DNA from 2 places in the Oceanobacillus sp. E9 genome. Region 1 is predicted to be linked to the other one. Evidence: predicted binding sites of a transcription regulator. Region 1 holds the regulator's gene; the other holds the start of a gene.
What was found. Region 1 encodes Rex, which represses fermentation and respiration genes when NADH is low (regulators of the CRP and FNR family bind a similar motif). Its sites were predicted from a motif close to TTGTGAAATATTTCACAA; they were not measured.

Region 1 (7,685 bases):
TTGTGATGAGACTGCAGCCTCTGTAGTAAAAAATGGTAGAGAGATTATGTCCAATGTAGTTGCATCTCAAATCGAAAGCCATAAACGCTTCGGGGGAGTTGTGCCTGAAATTGCATCTAGACATCACGTTGAACAAATTACAATTGTGCTTGAAAAGGCAATTACTGAAGCTGGTGTTACTTGGAAAGATATAGATGCCATTGCAGTTACAGAGGGGCCTGGATTAGTGGGAGCTTTATTAGTAGGTGTGAATGCAGCGAAAGCATTAGCGTTTGCTAAAAAGAAACCATTAGTTGGGGTGCATCATATTGCTGGTCATATCTATGCAAATCGTTTAGCGCATGAATTTGAGTTTCCAATGTTAGCCCTTATTGTTTCTGGGGGACATACAGAATTAGTTCTAATGAAGGAACATGGTGATTATGAATTAATAGGGGAAACAAGAGACGATGCCGCAGGAGAAGCGTATGATAAGGTAGCTCGTATGTTGAAATTACCGTATCCCGGTGGTCCGCAAATTGATCGCTTAGCTGCTGAAGGTGAAGAGTCGATTAATTTTCCGCGTGCTTGGCTAGAAGCAGATAGTTATGATTTTAGTTTTAGTGGATTGAAGTCTGCCGTAATAAATAAAATTCATAATGCTAAGCAACGTGAGTTGACGTTGAATGCAGAAGATATTGCTGCAAGTTTTCAAGCTAGTGTTGTGGAAGTACTGACAGAAAAAACATATCGTGCAGCGAAAGAATATAACGTAAATCAAGTTATTGTAGCAGGTGGAGTAGCTGCTAATACAGGGTTAAGAAAAAGTCTAGAGAAACGTTTTTCAGACGAGGATTTTCCATTATATATTCCACCAATTCAACTATGTACAGACAATGCAGCAATGATTGCTGCTGCAGGCACCATATTGTTTGAAAAGGGTCATCGTTCCACACTCGATTTAAATGCAAATCCTTCACTTTTGCTTGATTAATCACAGGTTATTCACAAGGGTGTGGATATATTATGTAGATAAGCTACGTAATCATCTTTTAAATGTGGATGAAAAAGTGGATAACTGTTCATTTGGTTGTGGATTATGTGTATAAATTTTATTAGTTCGAGTTTTTTAGACATTTTTCGAGCTTTTTGTTGTGGATAAGTGTTGTATTAAATAAGGATATTAACAGGAAGAAATTTGGTGGAAATCCGATGAATAAAAAACAAAATTATTATTTTCAAACTGATTTAATCCTACTCTTTTTAGGATTTGTAATCATTAGTTTATTGGCTATTTATAATGCGCAGCAAATTGATCAAACTAATACAAATTTTGTCATAAGACAAATTGCTTTTTTTGGTATTGGTGTTTGTTTTGTAGCAGCGATACAATTTATCGACCTCGAACAGTTATATAGAGGTAGTATATATATCTATTTAGGTGGAGTTTTCTTATTGGGACTCTTGCTTATTAGTCCTGATGCAATTGCAAGGGAAATTAATGGAGCAAATAGTTGGTTCACCTTACCTGGGTTGTCCATTCAACCTGCCGAATTTGCGAAAATGTCGACGATTTTATTTCTAGCAGCAACGATAACTGGCCATAAAGAAAAGATAGAAGTTCAAACTATGAAAACGGATATTATGTTACTACTTAAACTGATTGTTTATACATTGATACCAGTTGGGTTAATTATGCTACAGCCTGATTTTGGTACGTCGATGGTGTATTTGTTTATTGCAGGAATGATGACTATTTTATCAGGTATTAATTGGAAGATTATTGTTTCATTAATTGTCGGTTTGATATCTATAGCAGCAGCTGCTATTCTAGCAATTATTCGATTTCCGCAATTTGCCATTGATGTTCTTGGAGTCGCACCATATCAAGTTGATCGAATTATGACTTGGTTTGATCCATCACAACAATCAGCAGATGCGACATTCCAGTTCGAACGCTCACATATGTCATTAGGTTCTGGGCAATTGTTTGGTAAAGGAATGAGTGGTTTAGAAGTACAATATCCAGAAGCGCATACAGACTTTATCTTTTCTGTAATTGGTGAAAGCTTTGGATTTATTGGAAGCGCAATTGTAATTTTTCTTTACTTTATGCTTTTATACCGTTTAGTAACTTTAGGTTTAAGCATTTATAAACATTCACCATTTGGCACATATTTCTGCTTTGGATTTTTAAGTTTGATGCTTATCCATGTGTTTCAAAATATCGGGATGACAATTGGGATCATGCCTATTACAGGAATTCCGTTACTACTTATAAGCTATGGAGGTAGTTCTGTCATGTCCACTATGTTAGGATTGGCAATAGTTTACCGAGTAGCGGTGGAACATACGATACAAAATGACTATCTATTTAAATAAAAGCTATAAAAAAACTCTCTGAATCCATCATTGTGGATAAAGAGAGTTTTTTATCTTATTAACTAGGTTGCTTATGAAACTGATCGATAAATGTTACTCCTTCTTCATAAATGGTTGCTATAACAGAATGTATTTGTTGTGAAGATATTTCAGTTACTTCGAATTGTACATTTTTATAGAGAAGGTTCGGCTTCTCATGATTGGCAGGAATATAGCCTAATTGATCGATTAAGAAATCACTTAAAGTATTAAAATTCTCTTCAGGAAAAGTGATGCCCAGTATACCTTCTAATTCGTACAATGGTGAATGAGCATGAATTCGGTATCTATTTCCAGCCAGTTGTTGGATAAAAGATGGTTTATTCAATACATAACTATCATCTTCTTGAAGGACATCAGTAACCATTTCTTTAACCATATCTTCCGTTGTAATGAGACCTTCTGTGCCACCATATTCATCTAAAACAATCGCAAGTGCAATCTGTTCTTTTTGCATATCCTTAAATGCAAGGTCTACACGTTGTGATTCTAAGATAAAGAAGGGATTATGCATGATATTTCGAAGTTGAAACTTGGTGGTATCATTATGTTTATGTAAGTAAGAAAGTACGTCTTTTACGTGAATAATTCCTACTATTTGGTCGATATCTTCTTCGAATACAGGATATCTGTTATATGGATTATTTATAATAACATCCATTACTTCCTCATAGGGTGTATCAACTTCAAGCACACAGATATCTAAACGATGAACAACGATATCCGAAATATGTTTATCATTAAATTCATAGATGTTTGTTTCAGGTTCAGCTGATGCGTGCCCTTTTGTTTTTTTAAGCGCACTTGTATTGATTACCAGCAGCCCCTTTTTCCAAGTCATAAAACATGCTATGCCTACAATTAGACTAAGTAAACCTATCAGCGCTATCGTCAAAAGCTAACGACCTCCATGGTTTTTTATTAAATTTTTATCCGGAAATATGCCATCACTTAGACAGTCCGCATATATAAAAAAAACAGGCAAGTTTAAACTTACCTGTTGATAATTATAAACGAAAATAAATATTTTTTCAATTATCTAACTCTTCCAAACTTGTCCATTGCTCTAATAAGTCATCAAGTTTTTGTTTGGACGTGTTTGTTTCTTCCGTTAGCTCTAATGCTTTTTCGTGATTTTCATACACTTCTGGTAACGTCATTTGTTCTTCTAAATGTGCAATATGCTCTTCTGTGGATTCAATTTGTTTTTCAAGTTCAGCAATCTGTCTTTTTCGCTTTCTTTCTTCACTTTGTTTCTGTTTTTCTTCTTTAAAGTTTCTTTTTTTATCAGAAACAGTTACTGATTGAACAGCGTTTTCCATCTGAAGACGAGCAAGTTCTGCTTCTTCTGCTTTTTTCTCTAAATAATAATCATAGTCACCAAGATACATTTTAATTCCTTGTGGACTCATTTCAGCTACTTGGTCTGCGATTCGATTAATAAAATAACGATCATGCGAAACAAATATAATCGTGCCAGGAAAATCAGCTAATGCACCTTCTAACACTTCTTTACTATCAATGTCTAAGTGGTTCGTTGGTTCATCTAGAATAAGCAAATTTGCTTTTTGCATTTTTAATTTAGATAATGCTAAACGTGATTTTTCTCCACCACTTAATGCAGATACTGGCTTTAACACGTCATCGCCAGAGAATAAGAAATTACCTAGAATCGTACGAATATCTTTTTCGTTCACTAGAGGATACTCATCCCACAATTCTTGAAGCACAGTTTTATTCGAGTGAAGTTCGGTTTGTTCCTGATCATAGTAGCCAACTTGTACATTCGTCCCTAATTGAATATCTCCTTCGAAAGGAAACTCTTTTTCCACAATAGTCTTTAATAACGTTGTTTTTCCAATTCCATTCGGGCCAACTAATGCGATACGGTCTCCGCGATTTGCATGGAGATGAACATGGCGAAATGTAGGGTCTTGTTGTTCTTCATATCGAAAACCCAAATCAGAGATTTTCAACACATCATTTCCACTACGACGATTAATCTGAAATGACATCGAAGCGGATGATTCATCCCCCATTGGACGATCCATTCTTTCCATTTTTTCTAATTGCTTTCGTCTACTTTGTGCTCGTTTTGTCGTGGAAGCACGAACGATATTTTTTTGAATAAATTCTTCCATTCGTTTAATATCCGTTTGTTGTTTTTCATATTCTTTCATTTCTTGTTCGAAATTGAGTGCTTTTTGTTCTAAGTATTTACTGTAGGTACCGTGATATTTTTTAGAATGATGTCTAGAAATTTCATAAACTATAGAAACCGTTCTATCAAGAAAATAACGGTCGTGGGAAACAATCACAATAGCACCAGGGTAATTAACGAGATAACCTTCTAACCATGTAAGTGTATCAATGTCCAGATGGTTTGTAGGCTCATCGAGGATGAGTAATTGAGGTTTTTGTAGCAATAATTTACCGAGAGCAAGTCTTGTTTTTTGCCCGCCACTTAATTCGTTAATCGGTGCTCGATAATCGTAATCTCCAAATGAGAGTCCAGTAAGTACCGATTTTATATCCGATTCATACGTATAACCACCATCTGATTGATAGCGAACTTGTAAGTCATCATATTCCTTTAAAATTAGTTGGTAACTAGCATCATCCACTGCAGTAGGATCTGCCATTTTTGTTTCTAATTCACGTAACTTTTTCTCCATTTGTTTTAAATGGGAAAACACATCTTCCATTTCATTCCAAATGGTTTTTCCTGATTCCAATTTCATATGTTGCGACAGGTAACCATAGGTAAGGTCTTTCGGTTTGAAAAACTCTCCTTCATCATAAGGGATTTCATTTGCCATTATTTTTAGCAATGTCGATTTTCCTGCACCATTTCTCCCGACGATGGCAATTCGATCTTGGTCTTTTATTTCTACTTTTATATTAGACAAAATCTCTTCTGTGCCAAAAGATTTTGATATTCCGTTTAATTGCATCAGTATCATTTTATTGTCACCTCATATTACTAGTTTAGCTTATCGCCATAGAAGGGACAATATTATTGTGAAAAATGTCACGACTTCTAAGGATAAATCTGTTAAAATAAATATAGTATGATAATTATTCTAAGCATTGAAAAGAGGAAGGTCGTATGGAACAAAACAAGATTCCGCAAGCAACTGCAAAACGCTTGCCATTATATTATCGTTTCATTAACAACTTAAATCAACAAGGAAAAAAGCGTGTATCATCAAAAGAATTAAGTGAAGCGGTTAAAGTAGATTCCGCAACCATTCGCAGAGATTTCTCTTATTTCGGTGCACTAGGTAAAAAAGGATACGGATACAATGTCGAATATTTATTAGGATTTTTTAAACGTACGTTAGATCAACATGAAATAACAGAAGTAGCATTAATAGGTGTTGGAAATTTAGGTACAGCTTTCTTACATTATAATTTTATGAAAAATAATAATATCCGTATTACCATTGCATTTGATGCTGATGAGAATAAGGTAGGCACCGATATCGGAGGAGTTCCAGTCTATCATATTGACGAACTAGGGGAAAGATTAAAGGACACAGAGGTTGCGATTTTAACGATACCTGCAGATGAAGCAGATGCGATAGCCAACCAACTGGTCGATCATGGTGTTAATGGTATATTAAATTTTACCCCAGCAAGAATTACAGTACCAAGTCATATTCGTGTGCATCATATTGATTTAGCGATTGAACTTCAATCACTTGTGTATTTTCTTAAACATTATTCATTACAGTAATTATTTCATTATTTTAAATCGATTATTATGTAAGCGTTTGTTGAAATTTGCTTAAAGAAAAAGTAGACTGAGATGCAGTCTACTTTTTCTTTTTTATTTTATTGTGATAACCAAACATCTTAAAAGAACAAAAGAAGCATAAAGCAGAGACTGCTGAAAAAATCAATGTAACGGAATTCCAAACGGTGCTCTCCTTACTTTGAACCCCAAAGTATATAAAAGCTATTCCAACCAGAAAGTATAGAATTGCTCTTGTTAAATAAGGATGTTTCATGGATTAACCTCCAAAGAATATCATTTGCATCTCATCTAACATTCGCTGCAGTTCCTCAGGATCAATATTATATTGCATTAATACAACAAAGGAGTTCATTGCTGCGTGAACGATGATAGGCACAATGATACGTTTTGTTTTTACATAAAGGAAAGCAAAAACAAATCCCATGGATGCATAAATAAGAATATGCGTAGGGTCTAAGTGAATAAAGCCAAATATGACTGCTGATAGTAACCCTGCGAAAAAGAAATTCATCCGTTTATATAGCTCTCCAAAGATAATTTTTCGGAATATGATTTCTTCCAAAATCGGAGCTAAAATAGCCGGGACGATCATAAATATCGGTGCTGCTCGAGTAATATCCATAATTTGTTGTGTGTTCTCTGAACCAGGATCAATCCCTAAAGCTATTTCGATTTGGGCAGCAATACCTTGCGCGAATAAAGCCATAAAGAAACCAGCGATGGACCAAAGTATTATGCTTTCAATGCCTGCTGCATTATCATTTCGCATTTGCATATCTGGTTTTAGAAGATATAGCGTAATGAGTACCGCTAATCCAAAGGAAAATATTGACCAATAAATCGTTGCATCCATTAAAGATAAGTCTAAAACGACCGCTAAAATTGGGGCGAAGAGAGCCCCTGAAAGCTGCATAATAATATATGTAAGAATGACATACCAATATCTGCGACTCAAATAAAACGCTCCTTTATCATGTACTGTATTAATTACTATAGTTTAACATATGCATATATAGTTATTATAATCAGAACACGCTATTAAATGAAAAGAAAATGAAGTATTATTTTTCTATAACTGAGTACTACATATGTTGAATAAAAAATATAATTTCTTCACTCTTTTTTGCTTGCATTTTTTTATAGAATTAATTATTATAATAATTGTGATTAGCACTCAACTGTGAAGAGTGCTAATAAAATAAAATGATATCGAATTAAGGAGGCATTTCTACATGATTAAACCATTAGGAGATCGTGTTGTTATCGAACTTGTTGAACAAGAAGAAACAACTGCAAGCGGAATCGTACTTCCAGACTCTGCAAAGGAAAAACCGCAGGAAGGTAAAGTAGTAGCAGTTGGTTCTGGACGTGTAGAAAATGGAGAAAAGATCGCTCTTGAAGTTTCAGAAGGAGATCGTATCATTTTTTCTAAATTTGCTGGTACAGAAGTGAAATATGAAGGTACAGAATACTTAATTCTTCGTGAAAATGATATTTTAGCTATTATAGGCTAAACTCTTATGAG
Region 2 (7,685 bases), on a different contig from region 1:
ATGGAAGTGAGCAACTAAGAACATCGTATTGTGATATTGATAATCAGCACTTGCGATCGAGAGCATTACACCAGTTACTCCACCAATCGTGAATAAAGGAATAAATGCGATGGAATAAAGCATTGGTGTGGTAAATCGAATTTTACCTTTCCACATGGTCAGTAGCCAGTTAAATATCTTAATTCCGGTTGGAACTGCTATCGCCATCGTTGTAATGGAGAAGATACTATTTGTAAGTGCACCTTGACCCATTGTAAAGAAATGGTGAACCCAAACAACAAAGGATAATAGTGAGATAATAACCATGGAAGCTACCATCGATTTATAACCATATAAGTTTCTTTGAGAGAATGTCGAGATAATCTGACTGTAAATACCAAATGCCGGTAATATCAAAATATATACTTCTGGGTGTCCCCATATCCAGAATAGGTTTGCCCACATCATATCCATACCGCCATCAGATGTTGTAAAGAAATTCGTAAAGAACTGACGGTCAAGAGTACCCATTAATAGGGCAATTGTTAAAACAGGGAATGCAAATACAATAATTATATTTGTAATTAATGCAGACCAAGTGAACATTGGCATTTTCATCAATTTCATACCTGGTGCACGCATTTTTATAATCGTGACTACAAAGTTAATACCAGTCATCAGTGTACCGATACCAGATATCTGTAATGCCCAGTTGTAGTAGTTAACACCTACATGTTCACTAAACTCTGGTCCTGCTAGTGGATAATAATTTGTCCATCCAGCATCAGGTGATCCTCCGACTACGAAGGAAATATTGAATAACATTGCACCAGCAAAGTATAGCCAGAAACTTAGTGCGTTTAAGCGAGGGAATGCAACATCTCGCGCACCAATTTGCAATGGAATAACATAGTTCATTAAACCAATAATAAATGCCATGGCCATGAAGAAAATCATAACCACACCATGGGTAGTAAATATTTCATTATAGTGTTGTGCATCTAAGAAACTGTTATCAGGAACTGAAGTTTGTAGACGCATCATAACTCCATCAGCACCACCACGGAAAAGCATTAGAAGTGCTGAAATTATATACATAATTCCTATACGTTTATGGTCAACGGTAGTCAACCATTCGTTCCAAAGATATCCCCATTTCTTGAAGTAGGTAATACCTACAACAACTGCTATAGAAACAAGTGCAATGGCAACCAGGGATGCATAAAGCATCGGATCGTCATGCGGAGGAATGGCAAATCTTTCTAATATATTCATATTTATGAATCTCCTTTCGATGCTCTTGTTGCATGAATCTTATAAATTAGTGATGATGGTGTCCTTCGTCATTAGAATCGGATGGTCCGTGATTATGTGGACTGTTCTCACCTTCAGGAGCAGGTTTAAATTCTTGATGTGTTCCTGTGAATGTCATTTGACCGAGATGACCTGGTTCTAATATTTCTTCAAATTTTTCTTCAGTAAGAGGATCTGCTGTAGCATGAATTTCCTCTACCCAAGTGTCGAATTCGTCATGAGGCATAACTGTTACATTAAACATATTTTCCGCAAAACCTTCACCATTAAAGTTAGAGTTTCTTCCTACAAAATCGCCTGAATGATCAGCGACTACATTCAATGTATTTACCATGTCAGCCATCGCATATTTTTGTCCAGCTAGTTGAGGAACCCAGAAACTAGAGATTGTACTATGAGAATATAATCTAAATTCTACATTTCTATCCTGTGGTATAAATACATAGTTTACAGTTTCAATGTCTTGTTCTGGATAACTAAAATGCCATTTCCAGTTTGAAGATGAAGCATAAATAACTAAAGGTTCGTCATCTTTATACCCTTCTGGTACAGATTCTACTTGATACGTAGATATTACAGAAACAACTGCTAAGAATGCTACTATTAATACTGGAACACCAACAATAATTCCTTCTACAACAGGACTTCCTTCTATGTGTGGTGGCTCATAATCGTCACTTTGTTTTGAAGCTCTATACTTAAACAAAACAATTGCTAGCATTACCATCACAACAATTACAATTAATGCCATCGTTATAATTGAAATCCATATAACATTTGCGGTCGTTGCTGCTTGTGGCCCCTTAGGATCAAGTACGAGTAATGGTTCACAACCTGCTAAAAATAAGGCTGTTGCTGTTAATAACATTATATAGGCCCACTTTTTATTCATGTAGATACCCCTTTCATCGGTATGTTTATGGATAGTATTCTAAATCCTATCAAGTTAACATGTCAGTGACAATATTAATACTCGTAAACTAAAATAACAAGAGTTTGAGAAATGCTTCACAAAATGTTCATTAATATGTGGATTTTGTATGGTAACTAAAAAAAATGTAACAGAACACTTGACATGATTATGAGTTAAAAAGGAAGAGAGGTACTTGTTTGCTGTGATATAATAGTCTAAAGGGGGATTAGATATGGATCCGTTAGATGTAATGTTAGATATGGACCAATTACTTCCTTATTATAAAGCGATCGTCAGCGCAGATACGCAAATGATCATTGGATATGAAGTGATTGCTTATTTTCAAAATAAGCATGGGAAGTTACAACGTATGGATTGTTTTTTTGATGATGTATCCATTCCGGATGAATTTCGTATTGAAGTAAATACTTATCTTCAGCGTAAAGCTATAGAAAATAAGCTTGAAAAGCAAGATAAAAGTTTTCTATCTTTCTACTATGACGCTGATTTACTTGTACGAAACAACGGTGAAGCATTACTTGCAATACTTGAAGAATACCAATCAAAAGGATTAAAATTAAATGAAATTATATTAGAAGTGAAAGACACTGCATTTCCTAAAGATATGGATCAACTATCCAACCTAATAAAATATTTAAAAACATTAGGCGTAAAAGTTAGTATTCAACTGGAAAATCCAAATGGTATCCTTGACCAATTAGCTACATTACATCCAAATGTATTAAAAGTAGATACAAGTTTTCTAAAGGATGATTTACTACCTCATCTATACAAAGATGTCTATCATGCAATTTCCATGTTGTCACGCAAAATTGGTGCGTCTCTCCTGTTTAAAGGAATTAATAATTATAATCAATTTAATTATGCATGGAGAAGTGGGGGCCAATACTATCAAGGTAGGTACTTAATTCATCCTCAAAATGACTTTGTAGAAGTTGATAGCTGTAAATCAGTCATTCAAGTTAGTTTTAAGCAATTCGTTACATATGAACGAAAAAAGGGGAAAGCGCAACTGGAACTTCTAGAAAAAATACATGCTACGTTTACTAGTATTTTAACACAATCGACTTTAACAGATAACTATGACGAATTTATATTAAATGTAGGTAAGGCATGTAAAGAATTCGCATTTCGGGTTTATATTTGTAATGAGGAAGGTATTCAACTTTCTTCCAACGCAGAAAAAGATCAAGAAGATACGTGGAAACTGGTTAAAGAAGGTTTAAATAAAAACTGGAGTTGGCGACCTTATTTCTTTGAAAATGTAATGAGGATGAACTTAGAGAAGAAAGGTTTACTTTCTGATCTGTATACGGATATAGATAAGTCGGAATTAATCCGTACATATTCTTATCCGCTTACAGATGGACGGTATATATTTTTAGATATTCCTTATCGTTATTTATTTGAGCAAGAAGGATTATTATAAAGGGGAGCTAAAATTAGTGGGGGGCTATATTCCCCCCCCCCCGCTTAAATGTTGTTAGAGTAGGTCATTACATTACTTTCTGTTACATACAAAAAAAGAACTTATGCTAGGAGTGAAATAATGAAAATATTCCATACTGCAGATTGGCATTTGGGAAAGCTGGTTCAAGGAATTTATATGACAGAAGACCAAAATTATATACTAAATCAATTTGTTGCGGAAGTTGAAAAGGAACAACCGGATGTAGTAATTATTGCGGGAGACCTCTATGATCGAGCAGTTCCTCCAGTTGACGCAGTACACTTATTAGACAAGACATTAGATAAAATAATCCATGGACTTAATATTCCGGTATTAGCAATTGCTGGAAACCATGATAGTCCTGGAAGGCTACATTTTGGAAGTGGATTAATGAAAGAGAACGGTTACCATGTTACCGGTAAATTATCAACAGAATTAGAACCAGTCATTTTGAAAGATTCTTTTGGGGAAGTACATTTTCATTTTATTCCTTATACGGATCCTAGTACGGTGCGCACTATTTTTAAAAATGACGAGATCATTACACATGATGATGCTGCAAAATATATAATAAATAAAATTCGTGAAAATATGGCTCCTCATGCAAGGCATGTCGCTATTGGACATGCTTTTGTCACGCCATTTGGTGAAGAACGTGAGAATACAAGTGATTCGGAACGTCCGCTTTCCATAGGTGGAGCAGAATATGTAGATGCACATCATTTTAAAATATTTGACTATACAGCACTGGGACATCTCCATCAAGCGCATTATGTATTAGATGAAAAAATCCGTTATTCTGGATCTCCTTTGAAATATTCTATATCAGAAGAAAATCATAAAAAAGGCTTTCTTATTGTAGAGTTGGCTGAAAATGGGGAAGTCTGTGTTGAGAAAAGGCACTTATATCCACTTAGAGATATGCGTCGTGTGAAAATGACGATAGAGCAAATTTTTAATGAAAACCGAAGCGATGATTATGTGTTTGTTCAATTAATGGATCAGACTCCAGTATTATCGCCAATGGAAAAAGTCCGCTCTATCTATCCAAATGCAATGCATGTTGAACGAGCTCAAGTTTCACCAATTTCTTTGAAAGATGAAGATTCAATACCGAAGACAAAAATGAATGAAATGGAACTTTTCCATGCTTTTTATAAAGAAGTAAAAGGTGAAGGACCTTCAGAAGAGGCAATTGAAATTATTAAAACAATAATGGATGAATTAAATAAAGAAGAACATAAAGAAGTCAAGGCGAAGTGAATGGAGGTGTAAATATTGCGACCATTATATCTTAAATTAACTGCTTTTGGACCTTATAAAGATACAGAAATAATTGACTTTACCAAATTAGGTGACGTACAGCTTTTTTCTATATCAGGCAATACAGGAGCAGGAAAAACAACGATATTTGATGGAATTGCCTTTGCTTTATATGGTAGAGCTAGCGGATCCGATCGAGAAGATAACCGATTACTTCGAAGTGATTTTGCAGAGGATCACGTACACACATCCGTAGAATTGGTCTTTACGATTAAAGAGAAAATCTATCGAGTATTACGTCAGCCTGGTCACATAAAAAAAGGAAATAAAACAAAGACCGGTGAGAAGTATGAACTATTTGAAATAACGGATCTACAAGAAATTTCGATAGTAGACAGACAGATTGTGAGTGAGATAGATAAAAAGATTGAAGAGCTAATAGGTCTGACACAAGATCAATTTAAACAAATAGTCATGCTACCTCAAGGTGAATTTCGAAAACTATTAACCTCAGAAACGGAGAATAAAGAAGCAATATTAAGAAGGTTATTTAAAACAGAACATTATAAGTATATGAATGAAATATTGCGTCAGAAAAAAAGTACTTTTGAACAATCGTATAATCGAGTATCGGATCAGTTAGATCAAACAATGAAGCAAATTTCTTCTATTTTTCCACTCCGTGAGAATTCCAAATTACAAGATGTATTTCAAGCAGAGTATTATAATGTACAGCAGGTTCTAGAAGCGATGAATGATGAAAAAGTATATTATCAACACGAAATCGAAAAGAAAAACCAACAATACATTTCTAGCTATAAGAATCATGATACTGCACTGAAGGAATATTATGCGGCAAAGCATATAAATGAACAGTTTGATCAACTTCGAGTGAAAAAACTTCATAGTCAGGAGTTAATGAATAAGGAAGCAGATATACACCAATTGGAAAATCAATTAAAAGCAGCTGAACTAGCTCAGCGAATTGAGCCGTCAGAGCAATATGTATTAAACTACCAAAAACAACTACAAGAAAAGGAGATTCAGCTAAAAACACTGACTAAAAAAGAACAACAAGCTTCTGAACAACTAAAATTAGTCACCTCGCAATATAAAAAAGAAGAAGAAAAGAGCGAACAGCGAGAAAAAGTATCGATCTATATAAATCAACTGGAATCGTATCTTCCTATAGTTGAGCAGCTGGACTCTGAAAGAAATGAAATTAATTCTTTAAATAATCAGATTAATCAACAGGAGCATAAGATACGTGAGGACAGACAGTTACTTGATAGAAGAGAGAAGGAACAAGAAAGCTTAGCTGAAAAAATAAAGGAATTAACAAAACAAGTTGAGAAAGCTTCCGAGTTAAATAAGCGATTAACTGAATTAAGGCAAATTGGAAAGTTACTTCAAAGGTTGATTAGTTTACAAAAAGAAGAATCGAATATTCAATACAAGTATCAACAAACAAAAAAGGCTTATGAAAATAGTAAAAAACAATATCAAGAAATGGAACAAAATTGGATAAATAACCAAGCATTTGTATTGGCTTCACATTTACATGATGGAGTGGAATGCCCAGTTTGTGGAAGTACTGCACATCCTAAAAAAGCTTCTATGGAAAAACAACCGATTACGAAAGAAGCGTTAGAGTCCCTTCAGAATCAAATGGAAGAAAAAAATCATTCTTGGCAGGAACAACAAGTTGCGCTATCTTCAAATAAATCTTCTTTGAATGAAGTGTTTACTGAACTTAATGAATGGGGGGTATTACTGGACGAACCATCTAAAACTTTCAATGAAATTGTACAAGAAGGCAAACAATTAGCTGAAAAAGAAAAGGAAATTGAGCAGGCAAAAGAGAAACGAAACCAATACGAAGAAAGATTAGAGCAACAAAAACAAGAAGATAAAGAGAATAAAGAAGCATTTGAACATCTAAAGCAAAAATATCAAGATCTATTTGCTTTGATACAAACAAAGCAGGCTAGCCATACAGAGAAAAAGAGACAAGTGCCAGAAGAGTTTCATCAGTTATCGGAACTGAAAGCAAATTTACGTAATCAAAAACAACAAAAACAAGAAATGGATCAAGCATGGAAGGATATTCAACAACAATATCAGCAAATTACACAATGGCATTTGGAAATCCGTTCTGAGGTAAAGAATTATCAAAAACAAATAACAGAACTGAATAAACAAGTAGAAAAAGCCAACAAAACATTTGAACAAAAAGTGAGTGAAGCTGGTTTTACTTTAGGAACATACCATGAAGCGAAATTAGAAGAAAATATATATGTTGAGCATAAACAACAAGTTGAAATGTATAACCAGGAAAAGCAACAATTAGACAGTCAAATTAAAGAATTAGAAGCAACTTTAGCGAAAGAAGAAAAACAAGATCTTGGCTACTTAGAAGAAAGACTTAGGGATTTAAAACGTGATTTTGAACAAAATTTAAATCAATTAAATACACTTAAAAAGTATAACCAAGAAATTTATTCAATTAAAGATCGAATGGAAGTATTACACAATGAAGTTGCAGAAACAGAAAATAATTTAATGGTGATTACAGAGATTTATGATGTATTACGTGGACAAAATCAGAAGAAGGTTTCTTTTGAAAGGTATTTACAAATGGAATATCTAGAACAGATTATCGAAGCTGCTAATTATCGGTTAAAAGACTTATCTAATGGACAATTTTATTTAACTAGAAGTGATCGACAAGAATCTCATGGTCGA

Region 2: the regulator Rex is predicted to act here: its motif matches at 2,290-2,307, upstream of qoxA (cytochrome aa3 quinol oxidase subunit II).

The regions. Positions count from the first base shown of each region.
Region 1 is NZ_LSNA01000009.1:297,370-305,054, reverse strand. It holds gene tsaD (tRNA (adenosine(37)-N6)-threonylcarbamoyltransferase complex transferase subunit TsaD) at 1-973, shown strand, start outside; gene AQ616_RS17610 (FtsW/RodA/SpoVE family cell cycle protein) at 1,192-2,361, shown strand; gene AQ616_RS17605 (transporter associated domain-containing protein) at 2,420-3,241, opposite strand; gene AQ616_RS17600 (ABC-F family ATP-binding cassette domain-containing protein) at 3,432-5,363, opposite strand; gene AQ616_RS17595 (redox-sensing transcriptional repressor Rex) at 5,510-6,139, shown strand; gene AQ616_RS17590 (YdiK family protein) at 6,219-6,413, opposite strand; gene AQ616_RS17585 (CPBP family intramembrane glutamic endopeptidase) at 6,417-7,115, opposite strand; gene groES (co-chaperone GroES) at 7,393-7,674, shown strand.
Region 2 is NZ_LSNA01000005.1:53,326-61,010, forward strand. It holds gene qoxB (cytochrome aa3 quinol oxidase subunit I) at 1-1,254, opposite strand, end outside; gene qoxA (cytochrome aa3 quinol oxidase subunit II) at 1,301-2,185, opposite strand; gene AQ616_RS04005 (EAL domain-containing protein) at 2,439-3,656, shown strand; gene AQ616_RS04010 (exonuclease SbcCD subunit D) at 3,777-4,940, shown strand; gene AQ616_RS04015 (AAA family ATPase) at 4,956-7,685, shown strand, end outside.